Regions from separate parts of the Cellulomonas sp. S1-8 genome, predicted to be linked through region 1. Evidence: predicted binding sites of a transcription regulator. Region 1 holds the regulator's gene; each other region holds the start of a gene.
What was found. Region 1 encodes HrcA, which represses chaperone genes, less so after heat shock. Its sites were predicted from a motif close to TTNGCACTCGNNNNNNNCGAGTGCNAA; they were not measured.
Positions count from the first base shown of each region.

Region 2: the regulator HrcA is predicted to act here: its motif matches at 5,238-5,264, upstream of groL (chaperonin GroEL).
Region 3: the regulator HrcA is predicted to act here: its motif matches at 5,162-5,188, upstream of OKX07_RS00605 (Hsp20/alpha crystallin family protein).

Region 1 covers NZ_CP110806.1:2,642,067-2,649,901, forward strand. Annotated here, with positions in the region: gene ppdK (pyruvate, phosphate dikinase) at 1-1,205, shown strand, start outside; gene OKX07_RS11885 (16S rRNA (uracil(1498)-N(3))-methyltransferase) at 1,280-2,038, opposite strand; gene dnaJ (molecular chaperone DnaJ) at 2,035-3,159, opposite strand; gene hrcA (heat-inducible transcriptional repressor HrcA) at 3,243-4,265, opposite strand; gene OKX07_RS11900 (DUF3097 domain-containing protein) at 4,498-5,367, shown strand; gene OKX07_RS11905 (hypothetical protein) at 5,433-6,383, opposite strand; gene OKX07_RS11910 (DUF4870 domain-containing protein) at 6,591-6,968, shown strand; gene OKX07_RS11915 (DUF4870 domain-containing protein) at 6,965-7,348, shown strand; gene hemW (radical SAM family heme chaperone HemW) at 7,370-7,835, opposite strand, start outside.
Region 2 covers NZ_CP110806.1:823,822-831,656, reverse strand. Annotated here, with positions in the region: gene ureG (urease accessory protein UreG) at 1-25, shown strand, start outside; gene OKX07_RS03825 (urease accessory protein UreD) at 118-900, shown strand; gene OKX07_RS03820 (pyridoxal phosphate-dependent aminotransferase) at 1,072-2,301, shown strand; gene OKX07_RS03815 (hypothetical protein) at 2,328-2,834, shown strand; gene OKX07_RS03810 (hypothetical protein) at 2,842-3,300, opposite strand; gene groL (chaperonin GroEL) at 3,461-5,086, opposite strand; gene OKX07_RS03800 (glycoside hydrolase family 15) at 5,315-6,772, shown strand; gene OKX07_RS03795 (cold-shock protein) at 6,839-7,042, opposite strand; gene OKX07_RS03790 (LytR C-terminal domain-containing protein) at 7,181-7,798, opposite strand.
Region 3 covers NZ_CP110806.1:134,379-142,213, reverse strand. Annotated here, with positions in the region: gene OKX07_RS00620 (methylenetetrahydrofolate reductase) at 1-711, shown strand, start outside; gene metE (5-methyltetrahydropteroyltriglutamate--homocysteine S-methyltransferase) at 708-3,059, shown strand; gene OKX07_RS00610 (MalY/PatB family protein) at 3,202-4,356, shown strand; gene OKX07_RS00605 (Hsp20/alpha crystallin family protein) at 4,636-5,073, opposite strand; gene OKX07_RS00600 ((deoxy)nucleoside triphosphate pyrophosphohydrolase) at 5,258-5,713, opposite strand; gene OKX07_RS00595 (helix-turn-helix domain-containing protein) at 5,870-6,106, opposite strand; gene gcvH (glycine cleavage system protein GcvH) at 6,427-6,798, opposite strand; gene gcvT (glycine cleavage system aminomethyltransferase GcvT) at 6,864-7,835, opposite strand, start outside.

The sequences.
Region 1 (7,835 bases):
TCCTCGGCGACGTGCCCGTCGTCCCCTCCCCCGTGCAGCGGTACCTCGAGGACGGTCTGGACGTCGCGCTCGACGAGGCCCCGGACGAGGAGACGCGCGACCTGGTGCGGGCGGTCGACCGGATCCTGGAGCACGCCGACGCGACCCGCCGGCTGCGCGTGCACGCCAACGCCGACACGGCCGAGGACGCCACCCGCGCCCGCAGCCTGGGCGCGGAGGGCATCGGCCTGTGCCGCACGGAGCACATGTTCCTCGGCGAGCGGCGCGTGCTCGTCGAGCGTGTGGTGCTCGCGACGGACGACGACGAGCGGCAGGAGGCGCTGGACGCGCTGCTGCCGCTGCAGCGGCAGGACTTCACGGACCTGCTCGAGGCGATGGACGGGCTGCCGACGACCATCCGGCTCATCGACCCGCCGCTGCACGAGTTCCTGCCCGACCTCACGGAGCTGTCCGTGAAGGTCGCGCTGGCCGCCGAGCGGGGCCGCGTCGACGAGCGTGAGGTCACGCTGCTCACCGCGGTGCGCCGCATGCACGAGGCCAACCCGATGCTGGGCCTGCGTGGGGTGCGCCTGGGGCTCGTCGTGCCCGGCCTGTTCGACCTGCAGATCCGCGCGGTCGCCGAGGCGGTCGCGGCCCGGCTGGCCGACGGCGGCCACCCGCACGCGGAGATCATGGTCCCGCTGGTGGCCTCGGTGCAGGAGCTGCGCCTGGTCCGCGACCGCGCGACGACGATCATGGCCGAGGTGAGCACCGAGCAGGGCGTGACGGTGGACCTGCCGGTCGGCTGCATGATCGAGCTGCCGCGCGCGGCGCTCACGGCGGACCGGCTCGCCACGCAGGCGCAGTTCTTCTCCTTCGGCACCAACGACCTCACGCAGACGACGTGGGGCTTCAGCCGCGACGACGTCGAGGGCGCGTTCTTCTCGCAGTACGCCGCCAACGGGGTGCTCTCGGTGTCACCGTTCGAGACGATCGACGTCACGGGCGTCGGGTCGCTCGTGCGGACCGCCGTCGAGCTGGGTCGCACGACCCGCCCCGACCTCACGCTCGGCGTGTGCGGCGAGCACGGCGGCGACCCGGAGTCCATCCGGTTCTTCGACGCCGTCGGGCTGGACTACGTGTCCTGCTCCCCGTTCCGCGTCCCGATCGCCCGGCTCGAGGCGGGACGTGCGGCCGTCGAGCACGTGGGCAGCGACTCCCGCTGACCCCCGGACCCGTGGGGCCGGCGGCGCACCACTCCCCGTCACGCGCCGCCGACCCCGCGTCCGGGTCCGGGCCGTCAGCCCCAGCGGCCGAGGCGGTCCGCGAGCATCGCGAGCGCGACCGGCCCGGCGGTCGAGGTGCGCAGCACGTGCGGGCCGAGGCGGCAGACGACCGCGCCGGCACCGGTGAGGTCGTCGACCTCGCGGTCGCTGATGCCGCCCTCGGGGCCGACGACGACGAGCACGTCACCGGCGGCCGGCAGCGCGACCTCGTGCAGCGGGGTCGTCGCCGACTCGTGCAGGACGACGGCGACGCCGCCCGCCGCCACGGCCGCGGTGACCCGCGCCACCAGACCCCGGTCGTCGAGCGGCTCGTCGACGGCCGGCATGCGCGCGCGTCGCGACTGCTTGGTCGCCGTCCGCACGGTGCCGATCCACCGCGCGCGACTCTTCTGCGCACGCTCGCCGCGCCAGATGACGACGGACCGCTCGGCCTGCCAGGGCACGACCACGTCGACCCCGACCTCCGTCGCGGCCTCGATCGCCATCTCGTCGCGGTCGCCCTTGGCGAGCGCCTGCACGAGCACCAGGCGCGGGGCGGGCTCCGGCTCGACGACGACCTCGTCGACGTCGATGTGCACGCCCTCGGCCCCCGCGGCGCGCACGCGGCCGACGACGCGGACGCCGGCGCAGTCGACCACGTCGACGCGCTCCCCCGGCCCACGACGCTGCACGACGCCCGCGTGCCGGCCCTCCTGGCCGCCCAGCAGGTACTCCCCGCCCGCCCGGACGTCGTCGAGCAGCCCGGGCTCGACGACGAAGACGGGTGCGCTCACCGGCCGGAGAGCTTGTCGCGCAGCTTCGCGAACATGCCCGGGTTGGCGGCCGCGAGCCGCGCCTCCGGACGCTCCTCGCCGCGCAGCACGGCGAGCCGGCGCAGCAGCTCGGCCTGCTCCTCGTCGGCGGGCGTCGGCACCTGCACCTCGACGTGGACGTGCAGGTCACCGCGGCCACCGACGTGCAGGTGGCCGATGCCGAGCCCCCGCAGCGTGATGACCTGCCCGGGCTGGGTGCCGGGCCGCAGGTCGACCTCCTGCGGGCCGTCGAGCGTCTCCATCGCCAGGACCGTGCCCAGCGCGGCCGCGGTCATCGGCACCTGGAGCGTCGCGTGCAGGTCGTCACCGCGACGCACGAAGATCTCGTGCTTGCGCTCGCGCACCTCCAGGTACACGTCGCCCGGCGGACCGCCGGCCGGACCGACCTCGCCCTGGCCGGTCAGCTTGATGCGCGTCCCGGTGTCGACACCCGCGGGGACGTCGACGGACAGCGTGCGACGCGACCGCACGCGGCCCTCGCCCGCGCACTCGGTGCACGGCTCGGGGATCACGGTGCCGAAGCCGTGGCAGGCGGCGCACGGCTGGGTCGTCATGACCTGCCCGAGGAACGAGCGCGCGACCCGCTGCACCGACCCGCGGCCCCCGCAGACCTCGCAGGTGCGCGGCGACGTGCCGGGCCGGCAGCAGGTGCCGCCGCACGTGGGGCAGAGCACGGCCGTGTCGACCTGCACGTCGCGGTGCACCCCGAAGGCCGCCTCCGCGAGGTCGAGGTCGAGCCGCACGAGCGCGTCCTGCCCGCGTCGGGCACGCGGCACGGGGCCGCGCGGCGCACCACCCCCGGCGGCGCCGAAGAACGTCTCGAAGATGTCCTGGAATCCGAAGCCGCCGCCCATGCCGCCACCCGGCGACGCGGGGTCCGCACCCATGTCGTAGGCGCGCCGCTTCTCGGTGTTGCCCAGGACGTCGTAGGCGCGCGAGACGTCCTTGAAGCGGTCCTCCGTCCCGGGGTCGGTGCCCGCGACGTCCGGGTGCAGCTCGCGGGCCAGCCGCCGGTAGGCCTTCTTGATCTGCTCGGGGGTCGCGTCCCTCGGGACGCCGAGGATCTCGTAGTAGTCGGTCACGTGGCGAGCTGCTCGCTTCCTGCTCGTGCGGGGCGTGGTCGGGCCGTCGCGTGGCGCGCCGGTCGGCGCGCGGGGGCGGCCGCTCAGCCCGCGAGGATCCGGGTGAGGTAACGGGCGACGGCGCGGACCGCCGCCATGGTCTGGGGGTAGTCCATGCGCAACGGGCCGACCGACCCGAGCACGGCGACCGAGGAGCCCTCGCCGCCGTACCCGCTGGTGACGATGCTCGTCTCGGCGAGGCCCTCGTGCTGGTGCTCGCGGCCGATGCGCACCGCGACGCCGGCCGAGTCCTCGGCCATCTCCGACAGGAGGCGCAGCAGGACCACCTGCTCCTCCAGCGCCTCGAGCACCGGCCCGATGGTGTGCGGGAAGTCCGCGCCGCCGCTGCGCGCCAGGTGGGACGCACCGGCGATGACGACGCGTTCCTCGCGCTCCTGCGCCAGCGTCTCCGCGACGACCGCGACGACGGACCGGGCGAGGTCCTCGCCGCCGGGCGCGAACTCGACCGCGAGCGCGTCGAGGACCGCCGACAGCTCGGCGAGCCGCAGGCCGGCCGCGGCGACGTTGAGCCGCACGCGTAGCCGTGCGACGACCTGGTCGTCGAGGTCCGCCGTCAGCTCGAGCGTGCGCTGCTCGACGCGTCCGGTGGTCGTGATGATCACGACCAGCAGGTGACGCGCACCGACCGGCACGAGCTCGACGTGCCGCAGCGCGGAGCGCCGCAGCGACGGGTACTGCACGACGGCCACCTGGTGGGTGAGCTGCGCGAGCAGCCGCACGGCCCGGTCGATGACGTCGTCGAGGTCGACGGCCTCCTCGAGCAGCGTGCCGATGGCGCGCTTCTCGGCGGCCGATAGCGGACGGACACCGGTGAGCCGGTCGACGAACTCCCGGTAGCCGGCCTCGGTCGGCACCCGGCCGGCCGACGTGTGCGGCTGGACGATGAGCCCGGCCTCCTCGAGGGCGGCCATGTCGTTGCGGATGGTGGCGGGCGACACCCCGAGCGCGTGACGCTCGGTGAGGGCGCGCGAGCCGACGGGCTCACGCGTGGCGACGTAGTCCTCGACGATCGCGCGCAGCACGTCCAGCCGACGGTCCTCGCTCATGCCGCTCCCTCCGTCCCCGGTCGCTCGTCTGCCCGCGCACGGGCCGTGCAGTGCCTGTGGCACGGTCCCGGCGTAGCACTCGCCCGGACCGAGTGCCAATTCTACGCGGTCGCACCGGCAGAGGGCAGGCGTCACCGGGACCGGGGCGCGAGCGGGGCGCGAGCCGTCCGCGAGCGGGGCCGGGCCGCGCGTCGTCGGGCGCGTCGCCGGGACGACCTCCTAGAGTGCCTGCGTGAGAGACGACCGCTACGGCTCGGACGTGCTGTCGGGCGGCCGTGACGCCCCCCGCCCCGCCCACCACCGCCCCGCGCGCACGTCGCGCGACCAGCCCGCCGAGCGCGGCCTGGTCGTCGAGGACGTCGAGACGGGCTGGGTCGGCGCGGTCGTGCGGGTCGAGAAGTCCGGCGGCCAGCACGTGGTCGTGCTCGAGGACCGCGGTGGTCGGACGCGCACGTTCCGGCTCGGCCCGGGGTTCTGGGTCGACGGCGAGCCCGTCGTCCTGACCGCGCCCGTGACGACCCGCGCGCCCACCCGCCCGACGCGCACCGCGTCCGGCTCGGTGGCCGTGCCCGACGCACCGGCCCGCGTCGCGCGCGGCTCGCGCATCTGGGTCGAGGGCAAGCACGACGCGGAGCTCGTGGAGAAGGTGTGGGGCGACGACCTGCGTGTCGAGGGTGTCGTCGTCGAGCTGCTCGACGGCGTCGACCACCTGGCCGACGCGCTGCGCGACTTCTCCCCCACGGCCGACCGGCGCGTCGGGGTGCTCGTCGACCACCTCGTGCCCGGGTCGAAGGAGAGCCGACTGGCCGCCGAGGCCCTGCGCACGGTGCCCGCCGGGACGGTGGTCGTGCTGGGTCACCCGTACGTCGACGTGTGGCAGGCGGTGCGGCCCGAGCGGGTGGGTCTGGCGGCGTGGCCGACGATCGAGCGGGGCACGGAGTGGAAGCGGGGCATCCTGCGCGAGCTCGGCTGGCCCGCGCAGGACCAGGCCGACGTCGCCCGCGCCTGGCAGCGCATCCTGCGGTCGGTGCGCTCGTACGCCGACCTGGAGCCGAGCCTGCTGGGCCGCGTCGAGGAGCTCATCGACTTCGTCACGGCCTGAGCCCCGGGCGCGGCGAGGCCCGTCCGGCGTCGGCCGGACGGGCCCCGCTGCGTCGGGGCGGGATGTCAGGCCGCGACCTGGCCCCCGGTGAGGCGGCGGTACGCGTACACCGTGAGGAGCGCACCGACGGGCAGCGACACGAGCACGCCGATGCCGCACACCGCGGTGCCGATCCAGCTCACCACGGCGACGAGCAGGTACACCAGCACGCCGGTGCCCAGGTCACGCGTCTGCAGCGCGACGGACGTGCGGATCGCCTCGATGGCGCCCTCGTTGCGGTCGACGATCGCGGCGACCGCGTAGAACACGAAGAAGCCCGCGGCGACGAACGCGACCTGCCCGAGGAACGGGATGAAGTTGAGCACGAACCCGGCGACGGCGTAGAGCAGGCCGAGGACGACGAGCTGCGACATGTGCGAGGTGTCGAACAGGTCGCCGACGCCGATCTGGTGGCCGGCCGCGACCTTCAGCGCGGCCTTGATGAAGGCGGCGCTGAACAGCACGAGCAGCAGCAGCATCACCGCGATGTACAGGCCGATGCCGATCGACGCGCCGACGCCTGCCGCGGCACCCGCCACGCCGTCCGACCCGCCGCCGAGCGCGGCGACACCGCCGACCAGGCCGATCCCGACGATCGCGACGACGGCGATGACGGCGAACCACGCGAGGCCGCCGAGCACGAACGCCACCCAGTGCTGCCCGAACTTGGAGAACGCCCACGAGAAGCCTGCGCCGATGTCGACGGGGCCGGACTGCGGGCCGTAGGCGCCGGGCGGCGGCTGGGCGCCGGGCTGGCCGTACGGCGACGCGGGGGGCGGGTAGGCCCCGGGCGCGGCACCGCCCGGCGTCCCGTAGGCGGGCGGCGGCGAGTACGCCCCACCGGGGGGCGGGGTGGGCGCGCCGGGCTGCTGCGGCGCGGGCGGCGCGGTGCCCCCGGGCTGCCCGAACACGGGCGGGGGCGGCGGGACGCTCGGGTCGTCGTCGCGCGGCGGCGGGCCGCCGGGGATCTCACTCATTGCATGCCTCCTGGGCGCGTGGCGGGGCGTTGGCACGCCCCGGTCGTCAGCGAAGCGAAATGCCGCAGAACGTGTCAAGGCCCCGCGCCGCACCACCGGGCACTTCCACCCGTCCGACCGGTACGCTGCCGCTCGCGAGACGTCCGTCCTGCGCCCGTCGCCGCACGGACGCAGGCCGCCGCCCATGACGAGCCCCAGGAGCCGCACGTGTCCTACGACCCCCGACCCACGCCGTCCACCCGGTCGTCGCAGGGCAGCACGCTGGCGATGGTGGCGCACCTCGGCGGCATCCTCACGTACATGTTCGCGGGGTGGATCGCCTCGCTCGTGGTGTGGCTGGTCCAGCGGGACAAGGACCCTGCGACCGCGCGGGAGGCGCTCGTGGCGCTCAACTTCCAGCTGACGGCGCTCATCGCGATGATCATCTTCCACGTCGTCCACCAGATCCCGGTGATCGGGATCGTCGGGTGGGTCGGCAAGCTCGCGGTGGCCATCGTCGCGCTCGTGCTGTCGATCCTCGCCGCCGTGACGGCGTACCGCGGCGGGTCCTACCGGTACCCGTTCAGCCTGGAGCTCGTGCGGTGAGCACGCCTCCTGCCCCTCCCGGCTGGGCGGCCCCGCCCCCGCCCCCGCTGCGGCCCGAGGACGAGCGCACGTGGGCGATCCTCGGCCACCTGCTGCCGCTGCTGGGCGTCGGGTTCCTCGCGCCGCTGGTCGTCTGGCTGGTCTTCCGCGGCCGTGGGCCGTTCCTCGAGCACCACGCCAAGGAGTCGCTGAACTTCCAGATCACGCTGCTGATCGCGGGCATCGCGGGCGCGGTCCTCACGGCCGTGACGTTCGGCCTGGCGTCGCCCGTGCTGATCGCGCTGGGCGTCGCCTGGGTCGTCCTGGCGATCCTGGCCGCCGTCGCCGCGAGCCGCTGGGAGTGGTACCGCTACCCCGCGACGCTGCGCCTGGTGGCCTGAGGGTCGCGAGGGTCGCGTCCCTCAGGCCGTGAGCGCCCGCACGACGGTGTCGGCGAGCAGCCGGCCGCGGCGGGTCAGGACGACGCGGCGGGGGCCGTCGGCACCGAGCGCGGCACGCGGGTCGACCAGCCCGTCGGCGACGAGCCCCGCCACGGCGGTCCGCGCCGGCGCCGCCAGGTCGTCGAGCGGCAGGCCCTGCGCGATCCGCACCCCCAGCATGACGCGCTCGAGCGCGACCGTACCGGCGTCGAGGACCTCACGGCCCGCGGCCGGGCTCAGCCCGCGCGCGAGGCGGTCCGCGTAGGCGCGCGGGTGCTTGACGTTCCACCACCGCACGCCGCCGACGTGGCTGTGCGCCCCGGGTCCGATGCCCCACCAGTCGTCGCCGCGCCAGTACCCCAGGTTGTGCCGGGACGCGTCGGCGGGCGTCCGCGCCCAGTTGCTGACCTCGTACCAGTGCAGGCCCGCGGCGGTGAGCAGGTCGTCG
Region 2 (7,835 bases), 1.8 Mb from region 1:
CGCGCACGAGCGCCCGACCGTCTGAGCCGGTCGAGCCGCTCGCAGCGCGGGCGCAGGGCGCAGGGCGCAGGGCGCAGGGCGCAGCGCGCAACGAGAGGAACGCAGGGTGCCGCGAGCATGAGCGGGACACGGGTCGCCGTCCGGCGGGCCGCCGACGGGCGCGTCCGCGTCGACCTCGTCGGCGGGCTGCTGGGCTGCCGACGGCTGCCCGACGAGGACGGCACGGTGCGCGTCGCCCTCGTCGCGACGCAGGCGCTGCTGCTGGCGGGCGACGACGTGCGGATCACGGTCGACGTCGACGAGGGCGTCGCGCTCGAGGTCGTCGAGGTCACGGGCACGGTCGCGTACGACATGCAGGGCGGGTGCGCGTCGTGGACGGTGGACGTGCGGCTCGGTGCGGGGGCGCTGCTGGTGTGGGACGCACTGCCGTTCGTCGTCGCGACCGGGGCCGACGTGCACCGCACCACCGGGCTCGACCTGGCCGACGGGGCGCGAGCGGTGCTGCGGGAGACGTTCGTGCTGGGCCGGACGGGTGAGGCCGGCGGGCGGTTGACGACGACGACGCGCGCGAACCTGGCGGGTCGGCCGCTGCTCGTCGAGACGCTCACGATCGACCCCGCGGCGCGTGCGGACCCGGCGCTGCTGGGCGGTGCCCGGTGCCTCGACACGGTGACGCTCCTCGGCGCCCGGCTGGTCACCGACCCCCCGCCCGGCGCCGACCTCCTGCAGCTGGACCGCCCCGGCACCCTGGTCCGCACGTTCGGCGACCACGCCCACGCAGGAGATCTCGCCGCGGCGGTCACGCTCGCCCGCGTCGCCGCGGCGGCACGAGCCACTGCTCCGGGCATCGCCCCACCCGCGTCCGCATCCCGGGACGTGGCCCCGTCGAGACCGGGCTGAGTCGTCTTCCGGGCAGCCGGAAGACGACCTGGACCGGTCTCGACGAGGCCACGTCCCGGTCCGTGGACGCAGTCCGACGGCGGCGCACGTCACCCGGGCCGGACGCCGACCAGGCCACCTCCTGCGAAATGGCCGCACCGCCCGGCGGGTGCGCGGCGATACGCTCCGACCATGCCGCTGCGCCCGCTCGACCAGTCCGCCAAGCTCAAGGGAGTGCTCTACGAGATCCGTGGCAAGGCCCTGGACGAGGCTGCACGCATGGAGGCCGAGGGCCGACGGGTCCTCAAGCTCAACACGGGCAACCCCGCCGCGTTCGGGTTCGACGCCCCGCACCAGATCGTCGCCGACGTCATCGCCGCCGTGCCGCACGCGCACGGGTACACCGAGTCGCGCGGCATCCTGCCCGCGCGCCGCGCGATCGTCACGCGCTACGAGACGGTCGCCGGGTTCCCGCTGTTCGACGTCGACGACGTGTACCTCGGCAACGGCGTCTCCGAGCTCATCACCATGACGCTGCAGGCGCTGCTCGACGAGGGCGACGAGGTCCTCATCCCCTCCCCCGACTACCCGCTGTGGACGGCCATGACGAGCCTGTCCGACGGCAAGCCGGTGCACTACCGGTGCGACGAGTCGAACGGCTGGGAGCCGGACATCGAGCACATCCGCGAGCAGATCACGCCGCGGACCAAGGCGATCGTCGTCATCAACCCCAACAACCCGACGGGCGCGGTGTACCGGCGCGAGGTGCTGGAGCAGATCGCCGACATCGCCCGCGAGCACAGCCTGCTGATCCTCGCCGACGAGATCTACGACCGGATCCTGTACGACGGCGCGCTGCACATCCCCATGGCGAGCGTCGCCCCGGACATGCTGTGCCTGACGTTCAACGGGCTGTCCAAGACGTACCGCGTCGCCGGGTACCGCGCGGGGTGGGTCGTCATGACCGGTCCGCAGGCGCACGCGAAGGGCTTCCTCGAGGGGATGACGCTGCTCGCGTCGACGCGGCTGTGCCCCAACGTGCCCGCGCAGCACGCGATCCAGGCCGCCCTCGGCGGCGTGCAGTCCATCGACGCGCTCATCGCCCCCGGCGGGCGGCTGCACGAGCAGCGGCAGGTCGCCTGGGAGGGCCTCAACTCGATCCCCGGCGTCTCGTGCGTGAAGCCCGACGGTGCGCTGTACCTGTTCCCCCGCCTGGACACCGAGCTGTTCGGCATCGTCGACGACTCCCAGCTCGTCTACGACCTGCTGGTCAGCGAGCAGATCCTGCTGGTGCAGGGCACCGGGTTCAACTGGCCGACGCCCGACCACCTGCGCATCGTGACCCTCCCCGAGGCACGCGTCCTGGGCGAGGCCGTCGAGCGCATGGGCAACTTCCTCGCGTCGTACCGTCAGACGCGTTGACCACCGCACCCACCGATCGAGGACCCATGCTGCTCAGCCCCTACTCGTCGTCCACGTCCAACGGCGTCGGCGAGGCCATCGGCGTCACCATCGCGGTGATGCTGTACATCGCGTTCATCGCCTTCGCCGTCTACATGTACATGCGCGTCGCCAAGAAGGCCGGGTGGACGCTGTGGCACGGCCTGCTCGTCCTGGTCCCGGTGGCGAACCTGGTCTTCGTCATCATGTTCGTGTTCATGGAGTGGCCGATCGAGCGCCGCGTCCGGGAGGCGGAGGCCCGGCTCGCGCAGCTGACGGGCATGCCGTACGACGGCAGCGCACCCGGCTACGGCGCCCCCGCCTACGACAGCTACGGGTACGGCGCACCGGCCGCGCCCGCGTACGGCGCGCCTGCCTACGGCGCACCCGCGTACGGCACGCCCGAGCACCCGACGCCCGCGCCGTCCCCGTACGACACGGCGCCCCCCGTGCCGCCGTACGAGCCGCCCCCGGCCCCGGGCGCACCGCCCGCGACGGACGTCCCGCCGCGCTGACCCGCGGTCAGGGCGTCTGCACCGCGGCCTTGCCGACCAGGGTCGCGGCGTCGGACGTCGCCTTCGCCAGGAACAGGTGGTACTTGCCGGCGGGCTGGTTGCCCGTGAAGGTGTGGGTCACGCCGCAGGGCACCGGACGCGGCATGACCGCGGGCTCGATCCGGCCCTCCGCGACGACCTTGACGTAGTACTGCGGCAGCCGGATGCCGATCGCGCCCCCGCAGTCGAGGTGCACCGTGACGGTCGTCCGGCCGGCGCGCTGCGCCCAGGTGGGCGACGTCCACGTGTCCCGCAGCGCGACGCGCCACCCGAGGGTCGGCCCGGGCAGGATCGGACCGATCGTGGGGCCGGGCTCGGGTGTGACCTGCGCGGACGCCGGCGCCCCGGCGATCATCACCGCCACCATGCCGGCGGTGGCCACCGCTGCTGCCGTGCGGCTGATCGTCCTCGTCGTGCGTGCACGCATCACGTCCCCCTTGACGTCGTCGGTCCGGCGGACGCTACCGGGGGCGCGACGCCGGGAACAGGACGACGAAGCCTTTCACCCCGGGTGAGGACGCCGACGGCCGGCCACCCCCTGCGGGGTGACCGGCCGTCGGTCCGTTCGTGCTGCGACTGCTAGCGGATCAGAAACCGCCGCCGAAGTCGTCGCCGCCGCCACCGCCGGCCGGAGCCGACTTCTCGGGCTTGTCGGCCACGACGGCCTCCGTGGTGAGGAACAGGGCGGCGATCGACGCAGCGTTCTGCAGCGCCGAGCGCGTGACCTTCACCGGGTCGTTGACGCCCGCGGCCAGCAGGTCCTCGTACACGCTGGTCGCGGCGTTGAGGCCGTGCCCGGCGGGGAGGTTGCGGACCTTCTCCGCCACGACGCCGCCCTCGAGGCCGGCGTTGATGGCGATCTGCTTGAGCGGGGCCTCGATCGCGAGCCGCACGATGTTGGCGCCGGTCGCCTCCTCGCCCTCGAGCTGGAGCTTCTCGAACGCGATCTTGCCCGCCTGGATGAGCGCGACGCCGCCACCGGCGACGATGCCCTCCTCGACGGCCGCCTTCGCGTTGCGAACGGCGTCCTCGATGCGGTGCTTGCGCTCCTTGAGCTCGACCTCGGTCGCCGCGCCCGCCTTGATGACGGCGACGCCACCGGCGAGCTTGGCGAGGCGCTCCTGGAGCTTCTCGCGGTCGTAGTCCGAGTCCGAGTTGTCGATCTCGGCGCGGATCTGGTTGACGCGACCGGCGATCTGCCCGGCCTCGCCGCCACCCTCGACGATGGTGGTCTCGTCCTTCGTCACGACGATCTTGCGCGCCGTGCCGAGGACCTCGAGGCCGACCTGGTCGAGCTTGAGACCGACGGTCTCGGAGACGACCTGGCCACCGGTGAGGACGGCCATGTCCTGCAGCATCGCCTTGCGGCGGTCGCCGAAGCCCGGCGCCTTGACGGCGATAGACTTGAAGATGCCGCGGATGCGGTTGACGACGAGCGTCGCCAGCGCCTCGGACTCGACGTCCTCGGCCACGATGAGCAGCGGCTTGCCGGCCTGGATGACCTTCTCCAGCAGCGGCAGCAGGTCCTTGACGTTCGAGACCTTGGACTCGACGAGCAGGACGTAGGCGTCCTCGAGGACCGCCTCCTGGCGCTCCGGGTCCGTCACGAAGTACGCCGACAGGAAGCCCTTGTCGAAGCGCATGCCCTCGGTGAGCTCGAGCTCGAGACCGAGCGCGTTGGACTCCTCGACGGTGATGACGCCTTCCTTGCCGACCTTGTCGAGCGCCTCGGCGATCAGGTCGCCGATCGCCTGGTCGCCGGCGGAGATGGCGGCCGTGGCGGCGATCTCCTCCTTCGTCTCGATCTCCTTGGCCTGCGCCAGGAGCTCGGCCGTGACGGCCTCGACGGCCTTCTCGATGCCCTTCTTCAGGGCGATCGGGTTCGCGCCGGCGGCGACGTTGCGCAGACCCTCGCGCACGAGTGCCTGGGCCAGGACGGTGGCGGTGGTCGTGCCGTCACCGGCGACGTCGTCCGTCTTCTTGGCGACCTCCTTGACCAGCTCGGCGCCGATGCGCTCGAACGGGTCCTCGAGGTCGATCTCCTTGGCGATGGACACGCCGTCGTTGGTGATCGTCGGCGCGCCCCACTTCTTGTCGAGCACGACGTTACGGCCCTTCGGGCCGAGTGTGACCTTGACGGTGTCGGCGAGGACGTTGAGCCCGCGCTCCATGCTCCGCCGGGCCTCCTCGTCGAAGGCGATGATCTTGGCCATGGGGCTGTGATCCTTCTTCCGGTTCGTGGGTGGCCGGTCGGTGCCCGCGACGGACGGACCGCCGCGCACGCTCACGTCCCGCGCGCGACGACCCTCACCTGACGGCCGGGTTGATGCTGTCACTCTCCACCGGAGAGTGCTAAGTCAATGGTTAGCACTCGACCCCTGAGAGTGCAAGCAGCAGACGGGTCCTCCCCTACGCCGTGCGCGAAGCCCTAGGGTGCCGGTGTGCCCGACGCCGCCGTCGTGAGCCGCGTCCCGCGCACCCGCGCCCGCGGCACCCTCGTGCTGGTCGCGACCCTGCTGCTGGCCGTCGGCGCGGCCGCGGGCACGCCGCCGGCGCCGGCCGCCGGACGCACCGACCCCACCGGCTCGGGTGCCGCCGGCGGCGTGGGGACCGGCGTCGGCGTGACGTCCGACACGGCCCACGCGCAGATCCCGCTGTACCAGCAGGCGGTGTCGGTGCTGCCCGACGGCGCCCGCGCCGAGGTCCCCGCCGCGGCCCTGGCGGTCTACCTGCCCGGGACCCGCGTGCCGGACCCGGCGGCGGCAGTCCTCGCCGAGGCGGTCGGCGCGACGCCCACGACGACCGCCGCCCTGGGCCCGCGGGCCGCAGCCGCCGCGGCCGCGGAGCAGCGCGCCTGGCTCGCCGCCGGCGACGTCCCGGGTGCGGGCGGCCCGCACGAGGAGCTCGCCCGCTCCGCCCTGCTGGACCTGCACTCCCTGACGGTGGCCGACGGCGTCGTCGTCGCCGGCTGGTCGGCGAAGTGGCGCTACGTCTGGCCGCGGGACTCCGCGTTCGTCGCCGTCGCGCTCGCGCGCACGGGGCACGTCGACGACGCCCTCGCCGTCCTGGACTTCCTGGCGCGGGTGCAGGAGCCCGACGGCTCGTTCGAGGCGCGCTACCTGCCCGACGGGTCCGGCCCGCCCGACGACCGTGGCCTGCAGACCGACGGGACGGGCTGGTCGATGTGGGCGGCGGGCCTGGTCCTCGCCGAGGTGGACGACGCCCGGCGGGTCGAGGTCGCGCAGCGCCTCGCGCCCCTCGTGGAGCGGTCCGCCGACCGCGCGCTGCGGCTCGTCGCGGCCGGGCTGCCGCCTGCGTCGCCGGACTACTGGGAGGTCCCCGAGTCCGAGGTGACGCTCGGGACGGCGGCGCCGCTCGTCGCGGGGCTGGAGCAGGCGGCCGTCGTGCTCGACGCCGCGGGACGCCCCGAGCGGGCGGCGACGGTCGCGGCGGGCGCGGCCGACGCACGGCAGGCGGTCGTCGACGCCTTCGGGCCCACCGGGTACGGCCGGTACGCGACGCGCACGGTGCCGGACGCCGCGAGCGCGTTCGTGCTCGCGCCGTTCTGGTCACAGGCACCGCACGGCGGCGTCGCGGCGTGGCTCGCCTCGGTGCCGTCGATGCTGCGACCGGCCGCAGGGCTGGCGCCCGGGGGCGGCTGGCGGCGCGACGGCGTGTCGTGGACGCCGCAGACGACGCTGTACGCGTGGGTCGCGGCCGAGCAGGGCGACGCGGGCACGGCCATGCGCTGGCTCGACGTCGTGGGGGCGCACCGCACGCCGTCCGGGGCGATCCCGGAGAAGCTCCTCGCGGACGGCGCACCCGCGGCCGTCGCGCCGCTCGGGTGGAGCGCGGCGTGCGTGCTGCTCGCGATCGACGCGTTGGACGCGACGAGCTGACGCCGCCACGCGTCCCGACCGCCCGCCGGCCCGTCGGGACGCGTCAGGCGGAGCCGGCGGGAGGCGTCAGGCGGGTCGGACCGTCTCGGCCTGCGGACCCTTGGTGCCCTGGCCGACCTCGAACTCGACGGCCTGACCCTCCTCCAGGGAGCGGTAGCCGTCGACCTGGATGGCGCTGAAGTGCACGAACAGGTCCTGGCCACCACCGTCGGGGGTGATGAAGCCGTAGCCCTTCTCCGCGTTGAACCACTTGACCGTGCCCTGAGCCATGCCGCGCTCCTCGAGGTCCTGGGGACCGGGTCGCTCCGCCGTCGCCCCGGTGCGTGGAGCCTAGTGGCGGACGTGGTCGCGCGACCAGGGTCTGCGCAGGTGGTCGGGCCGGCAGGCCCGGCCCGGGCTCGACGGGGGTCAGGCGTCCGGGTCGGTGACGAGGACGACGGCGATCCCGGTGCCCGCGCGCTCCGGCGACACCTCGATCGTCGGGACGTTCACGGTGGCGGCGACGAGCTCGGCCGTGGGGCGCAGGTCCTCCGACGCCACGTAGACGGTCGACGTGGCGGGGAGGTCGTCGGTCGCGTTGTCCGGCGACACGTCGGTGAACCCGGCGGCGGTGAGCTCGTCCGCGACACGTCCGGCGAGCCCGGACACGCGCGCGCCGTTGAGCACGGCGACCGGCGTCGTGAGCACGGGCTCCGGTGCCGGCGGCGGCGGCTCCTCGACGGTGCCCTCGCCCTCGGTCGCGCCCTCACCCTCACCCTCGGCAGCGGCGTCGCCCTCGCCCTCGGTGGCACCGTCGCCGGCGTCGGCGGTCTGCTCCTGCGACGAGCCCCCCGGCAGCGGGAGGTCACCGGTGCGGGAGAGGTACGCCACGGCGCCGTACGCGAGCACCGGCACGACGACGAGCACGACGACGAACGGCCACCACCGGCTCCACGCGGACCGGGGTGCACGGTGGACTCCGGTCGGCGCGTCGGGTGCGATCGCGTCGAACTCGTCCTCGGGGTAGGGGTAGTCGCCCTTGCTCACGGCCGCAAGGCTAGCTGCTCGCGGCGCCGGGCCGGGT
Region 3 (7,835 bases), 2.0 Mb from region 1:
GGCGAGGCCGACTGGAGCCCGCACCCCGACGGCGTGCAGACCGCAGCCGAGCTCGTCGACCTGCTGCGCGACATCGAGCGCGGCCGGTGCGGGCGCAGCCCCGCGCAGGCCGTCCGTGCGCGGGTGCGGCCGTTGTCGGTCGCCGTCGCGGCGTTCCCGCGCGGCAACCACGCGACCGGCGGTACCCGCGCGCAGGACGTGCAGTCGCTCCTCGCCAAGCAGGAGGCGGGCGCCGACTTCGCGATCTCGCAGGTCTTCTTCGAGGCCGAGGCGTACCTGGGCCTCGTCGCCGAGGCGCGCACCGCGGGCGTCACCATCCCGATCGTCCCGGGCATCATCCCGACGACCGACCCGGCACGGCTGCTGCGCGTGCAGGAGCTGACGGGTGTGCCCGTCCCGCGTCGGCTGCTCGACCTGCTGGGCTCGACCGACGACGTCGCCGAGCGGCACCGCCGGGGCACGCAGGCCGGGGTCGACCTGGTCAACGGCGTGCTCGACGGCGGCGCCCCCGGCGTCCACGTCTACACGTTCAACACGCACGAGGCGGCGCTCGACCTGCTCGACGGCGCCGATCTCATCGGTGGCCGCCGCAGCGCCGTCACCCCGAACCCCGCGGCCCTGACCTCCCCGGCCGCCGCCCACGACCTCACCGCGCCCGACGGCAGCCCCGCCGACGCGACCACGACGACCCCGCGAGGAAACCTGTCATGACCGACTCCACGCCCGCCGTGCCGGCGACCCCGGCCTTCCCCGCCGGTTCCGTCCTCGGCTACCCCCGCATCGGCCCGCGCCGCGAGCTCAAGAAGGCCCTCGAGTCGTTCTGGGCCGGCCGCACCTCGGCCGACGAGGTCGAGGCCGTCGCCGCCGACCTGCGCCGCCGCACCCGCACGCGCCTGGCCGAGCTCGGCCTGCCCACCGACGCGCCCGCCATCCCCAGCGCGTTCTCGTTCTACGACCAGGTGCTCGACGCGACCGCGCTCGTCGGCGCCGTCCCGGCCCGGTTCGCGGACCTGCAGGACGCGGACGGCCGCCTCGACCTGGCCGGCTACTCGACGGTCGCGCGCGGCCGCGGCGACGACCTGCCGCTCGAGATGACCAAGTGGTTCGACACGAACTACCACTACCTCGTCCCCGAGATCGGCCCGGACACGCAGTTCCGCTACGCGTCGGACCGTCCCGTCGCCGAGTTCACCGAGGCCCTCGCCGACGGCGTCCTCACGCGGCCCGTCGTCGTCGGCCCCGTGACGTACCTCGCGCTCGCCAAGGCGACCGAGGACTCCCCGCCCGGCTTCTCGCCGATCGACCGCCTCGACGACATCCTCCCCGTGTACGCGCGCCTGCTCACCGAGCTCGCGGCGGCCGGTGCCACCTGGGTGCAGATCGACGAGCCGGCGCTCGTCTCCGACTCCGTCGGAGTCTCGGCCGAGGTCCTGGCCGACGCCGCGACGCGCGCCTACCGCGTCCTGGCCACCGAGCTCGCGCGCCCGCAGCGGCCCGCGATCCTGCTCGCTGCGCCGTACGGCGACCTGGGTGCCGCCCTGCCGGCCCTCGCGGCCACCGACGTCGAGGGCCTCGCGCTCGACCTGGTCCGCGGCGACGCCCCGACGGTCTCCGTCCCGGGCCTGGCGAACAAGACGGTCGTCGGCGGCGTGATCGACGGCCACAACATCTGGCGCGCGGACCTCGACGCGAAGCTCGCGGTCCTCGAGCAGCTCGAGACGCTCGGCGCCGCGGCCGTCACCGTGGGCACGTCGACGTCGCTGTTCCACGTCCCGCACACCCTCGACGACGAGCCCGCGCTCGACCGCACCCTGGTGCAGTGGCTCGCGTTCGCCGACGAGAAGGTCCGCGAGGTCGCGACCCTCGCCGAGGGCCTGACCGAGGGCCGCGAGGCGATCCACTCCCAGCTGCTCGCGGCGTCGGACGCCGTGCGCAGCCGCGCCACCGCGCCGGGCGTCGTGCGCCCCGAGGTCCGCGAGCGCGCGGCCGCGCTGACGGACGAGCAGTTCCGTCGCGGCCCCTTCGCCGAGCGCAAGGCGGCCCAGGCCGCACGCCTGAACCTCCCCGCGCTGCCGACGACGACCATCGGGTCGTTCCCGCAGACCCCGGAGATCCGCAAGGCGCGCGCCGCCTTCGGCAAGGGCGAGCTCACGGCGGAGCAGTACGAGGACGAGATGAAGGCGGAGATCCGCCGCGTCGTCGAGCTGCAGGAGCGGATCGGCCTCGACGTCCTGGTGCACGGCGAGCCCGAGCGTAACGACATGGTCCAGTACTTCGCCGAGAACCTCGACGGGTTCGCGGTCACGCAGAACGGCTGGGTGCAGTCGTACGGCTCGCGCTGCACGCGCCCGTCGATCCTGTGGGGCGACGTGTCGCGGCCCGCGCCCATCACGGTCGCCTGGGCGCAGTACGCCCAGTCGCTCACGCAGAAGCTGATGAAGGGCATGCTCACGGGCCCGGTGACGATCCTCGCGTGGTCGTTCGTGCGCGACGACCAGCCGCTCGGCGACACCGCGAATCAGGTGGCCCTCGCGCTGCGCGACGAGATCGCCGACCTCGAGGCCGCGGGCATCGCCATCGTCCAGGTCGACGAGCCCGCGATCCGCGAGCTGCTGCCGCTGCGCGAGAAGGACCACGCCGCGTACCTCGACTGGTCGGTGCGCTCCTTCCGCCTGTCGACGGCCGGCGTGCGTGCGGACACGCAGATCCACACGCACCTGTGCTACTCGGAGTTCGGCGAGATCATGGAGGCGATCGACGGCCTCGACGCCGACGTGACCAGCATCGAGGCGGCCCGCTCGAAGATGGAGATCCTCGGCGACATCGCCGCGGCCGGTTACCCGCGGGCCGTCGGCCCGGGCGTCTACGACATCCACTCGCCGCGCGTCCCGTCGCAGGCCGAGGTCACCGAGCTGCTGGCCGAGGCGGTCCGCACCATCGACGTCGACCAGCTCTGGGTCAACCCGGACTGCGGCCTCAAGACCCGCCGCTACGAGGAGGTCGACCCCTCCCTCGAGCACCTGGTCGCCGCGACCCGCACGGTCCGCGCCACGCTCTGACGCAGGAAGGGCTGGATCGACCTCTCACCCCAGAGGGGCCACCCCACCAGGGGCGCGAGAGGTCGATCCAGCCCCACCCCCACCCACCCCCGGGCGCGAGAGGTCGTTCCAGCCCCGAGCGGGCTCGCCTACCCTGCGGTGCATGGGATCTCCCTTCGACGTGACCGTCGCCGAGATGCGTCGGCGCACCTCGCTGAAGTGGCACACGTACCCCGACGACGTGCTCCCCGCGTTCGTCGCGGAGATGGACGCCGCGCCGCTCGACGCGGTCGTCACCGCCGTCACGGGGGCGATGCTCGCCGGCGACACCGGGTACGAGGCCGGCCCGACGAGCCGCCTCGGCACGGCTTACGCCGAGGCCTTCGCCGGGTTCGCCGCTCGGCAGCACGGCTGGGACGTGCCCGTGGACCGCACCCGGATGCTCCCCGACGTCATGCTCGGGATCGTCGAGGTGCTGGGCGTGCTGTCGTCGCCGGGCGACCGCGTCGTCATCAACCCGCCGGTGTACCCGCCGTTCCGGGCGTTCGTCGAGCACGCGGGGCGGCAGGTCGTCACCGCCCCCCTGACGACGGAGGGGCGGCTCGACCTCGACGCCCTCGACCGGGCGTTCGCGGACGCGTCCGTCTACCTGCTGTGCCACCCGCACAACCCGACGGGCACCCTGCACACCCGGGACGAGCTGCGGGCGGTCGGCGAGCTCGCGACGCGACACGGCGTGCGCGTCGTCGCCGACGAGATCCACGCACCGCTCACCGTCGGCGACGAGCCGTTCGTCCCCACGACGACGGTCATCCCCGATGCCATCGCGCTGCACTCGGCCTCGAAGGCGTTCAACCTCGCCGGGCTCAAGGCCGCGCTGGCCGTGCCGGGCCCGGCGGCCGACGACCTGGCCCGCCTGCCCGAGATCGTGGGTCACGGCGTCAGCCACGTCGCGTCGATCGCGCACCAGGCCGCCTACCAGCACGGGGACGCCTGGCTCGACGACGTGCGCGGGGCCATCCGCAGCAACGGCGACCTCGCTGCCGCGACCCTCGCCGAGCAGCTCCCGTCGGCGCGCTGGACCCGGCCCGCGGCGACGTACTTCGCGTGGCTCGACGTCCGCGAGACCCCGGCCGTCGCCGCGGCGGGCACCGACCCGGCGCGCATCCTGCTCCACCAGGGACGGCTCGCCGTCAACTCGGGCCCGACCTTCGGCGCCGGCGGCGACGGGCACGTCCGGCTCAATCTGGCGACGTCGCGCGAGATCCTCACCGACGCCCTCGCCCGCCTCACGACGACCCTCGCCGCCCGGTCCTGACGCGACCCGCCGCGAGCGACGATCTGGATTGCTCTCTCACGGGCTGTTGGGGTCGGCGCGGGACGGGCTGGATTGCTCTCTCACGGGCTGTTGGGGTCGGTGCGGGACGGGCTGGATTGCTCTCTCACGGGCTGTCGGGGTCGGCGCGGGACGATCTGAATTGCTCTCTCACCGGGGTGGAGGGGGTGGGGCGCAGAACTGGATTGCTCTCTCACGGCCGTGGGGGGTCGGGCGCACCCCGCTGGGGGGGTGAGAGAGCAATCCAGCCCGGGGTGGTGGTCAGCCGGCGGTGGCGGACGCCGCGATGGACGTCGGCGAGGCGCCGTGCTGGACCTCGATGCGGCGCGGCTTGGCCTCCTCGGCCACCGGGACAGTCAGCGTCAGCACGCCGTCGGCGTAGGTCGCGCTGATCCTGTCGAGCGCCAGGCCGCGGCCGACGGTCAGCTGCCGGGCGTAGGTGCCGACGGGGCGCTCCTTGGCGAGCCACTGCACGTCGTGGTCCGTGCGGGCGGTGCGCTCGGCGCGGATCGTCAGGGTGCGGTCGTCCACGCCGACGTCGATCGTGCCCGGGTCCGCGCCCGGCAGGTCGACGTGCAGGACGTAGTGGTCGCCGTCGCGGTACAGGTCCAGCGGCATGGTGGCCGCGGCGCGGTCCGACGCCAGGACCTGCGCGAGCACGCGGTCCATCTCCTGGAACGGGTCGAAACGGGTAGCCATGCCCTCACCTCCTCGACGTCGGGCCCGGACCTCCCGGGTCCCGTGGTACCCCGGCGGGAGCCTCCGCCGGGTGGCTACACGTCAAGAATTAGCACTCTCCCTCGGGGAGTGCCAAGTGGTCGCGCGGCCTCGTTCGCTGCAGGCGAACGGGTCGCGCACGGGCCGCTGACGGGCCGTGCAGCGCTCAGGCGGTGCGGCCGATCGCGCTGCGGCCGCTCGAGGGGAAGGACGCGACGAACTGCGTGATGCCCTCGACGACCCGCACGTCGGCGTCGAGCCAGGGCACGTCGAACCACTGGCCGTCGGGCAGCCACCGCAGCTCGTCGTGCTCGTCGAGGGGCTCGGGCTCGCCGTCGAGCACCTCGGCGAACCACAGCCGCAGGACGTACTGCTCGGAGATCCGCCAGACACCGTCGTCCGGACCGAGCAGCTCCACGCCGAGGCCCACACGGACGCCGAGCTCCTCGCGGATCTCGCGGTGCAGCGCAGCCTCGGGTGTCTCGCCTTCCTCGACCTTGCCGCCGGGGAACTCCCAGCGGCCGGCCAGGCTCGCCGGGTAGGCGCGGCGGGCCGCGAGCAGCAGGCGAGGGTCGTCGAGGTCGTCGACCACGGCAGCGGCCACGACGAGCACAGGGGTCATGCGACGAGTCTGCCAGCCATGTGTCACAGCCGGGTCACGACATCGTGGCGCGGCCGGGCACGTCGCACGCACGGCCGGGGAGGACCGGCCGAACGGGACGTGCGGGCTGGGTGCAGCACGGAGGGATCCCTCCCGCCCCTCCGGGGCGGCGTGGGGTCAGCGGATCCCGTGGGCCTCGGCCCAGGCGACCGCCTCGGCGCGGGTGGACACGCCGATCTTGCGGTAGACGCTGCGCACCTGGGACTTCACGGTGTTGCGCGTGACGAACAGCCGGGTCGCGATCTCCTCGAGCGTCACGTCCTCGGCCAGCTCGGCCAGCACGACCCGCTCGCGACGGGTGAGCGAGTGGGTCCCCATGGTGTGCGGGTTCACGCTCGTGTCCAGCATGCTCATGATGTCCTCCGGTGGGGCGGCGGGGCCGGACTCTCCGGCTCCGCGTGGGCTGCGTACCGGATGAGAGCGCCGTACCCGGTCGCTATGACGCGACTTTTGCCGACTTCTCTGAATCACCGTGAGTTCCCCCCCGCGGTGCCGATCGCTGCACCTGACAAGACGACGCCCGAAGCCCCCTGATACGTCCCGGGGCGAACGCCGTCCTCCTAGCACTGTGCGCCATGTCACCCGTTCGGGGCAAGCACTCGGACGTATGGACAGTTGTCCAACCTCTCACCCGAACGGCTCACCCCGTGGGTGTCACCACCTACCCGTTCGGCTCAAGGGTTCACAGCCCCGTACTCCTCGGCCGTCAGCAGCGGACCCGTGGACGTCACGTCGACGCGCAGCAGCCAGCCCTCGCCGTAAGGGTCCGTGTTGACCAGGGACGGGTCGTCGACGACTGCCTGGTTGACCTCGACGACGGTCCCCGTCACGGGGGAGAACAGCTCGGAGACGGACTTGGTCGACTCGATCTCGCCGATCACGGCCCCCGCAGCGACGTCGGAGCCCGCAGCGGGCAGCTCGACGAACACGATGTCACCCAGTGCGTCCGCGGCGACCGCGGTGATGCCCACCGTCACGGGCGACCCCGCGTCGATCCACTCGTGCTCGGCGGTGTACTGCAACGTCGTCGGCAGCTCGGCAGCCATCGGTGCTCCTGTCGGGTCGGGTCGTACGGGGAGGTCGAGGTGGCGGTGCTGCGACGCAGCGACCGTCACCGAGGACGACGGTAGAAGGGAAGGGGCACGACGCGCACGGGTTCGCGGCGCCCGCGGACGTCGACGGCCAGCTCCTGACCCTCGGCGCCGACCTCGGGCGTCACGTACGCCATCGCCACGGGGTAGCCGAGCGTCGGCGAGGGAGCCCCCGACGTCACGGTCCCGACGACGGGCGCGTCGGGCTGGGTCGACGCGACGACGTCGTACCCGTGCCGGGCCGCACGCCGCCCGAGACCCTGCAGACCGACGAGGACGCGCGCGGACGCGGACTGCGCACGCGCCGCGAGCGCGTCGCGGCCGACGAACGGCACCGGCACCCCGTCGGCGTCGACCTTGTCGAGCTTGACGACCCGGCCCAGGCCGGCGTCGTGCGGCGTCGTGGTGCGGTCGAGCTCGTTGCCGTACAGCGGCATGCCGGCCTCGAGGCGCAGGGAGTCGCGCGCGGACAGCCCCGCCGGGACGAGCCCGTGGCCGGCACCCGCGGCGAGCAGCGCACGCCACAGCGCCGGCGCCCCCGCGGCGTCGACGAAGAACTCGAAGCCGTCCTCACCCGTGTACCCCGTGCGGGCGACGAGCACGGGGGCGCCGTCGAACCGCAGCGGCAGGCACGCGTAGTACTTCAGCGTCGCGGGCGTCACGTCGGCGGGCCCGTCCGGGTCGGCCGTCAGGCCGGGCAGCGCCTCGACGACCGCGAGCGCGTGCGGCCCCTGCACCGCGACGAGCGCGGTGGCGGCGGAGCGGTCGGCCACCGCTGCGTCGAGCCCGACGTCGAGCCGGGCGCGATCGGCACGCTCACGCAGCTCCGCCAGGACGACCTCGTGGTTGGAGGCGTTCGCGACGACGAGGTACACGTGCTCGCCCGTGCGGTAGACGACGAGGTCGTCGACGACCCCGCCGTGCTCGTCGACGATCATCGTGTACCGCGCGCCGAGCACCCGCAGCGCCGTGAGGTTGCCGACCAGCGCGCG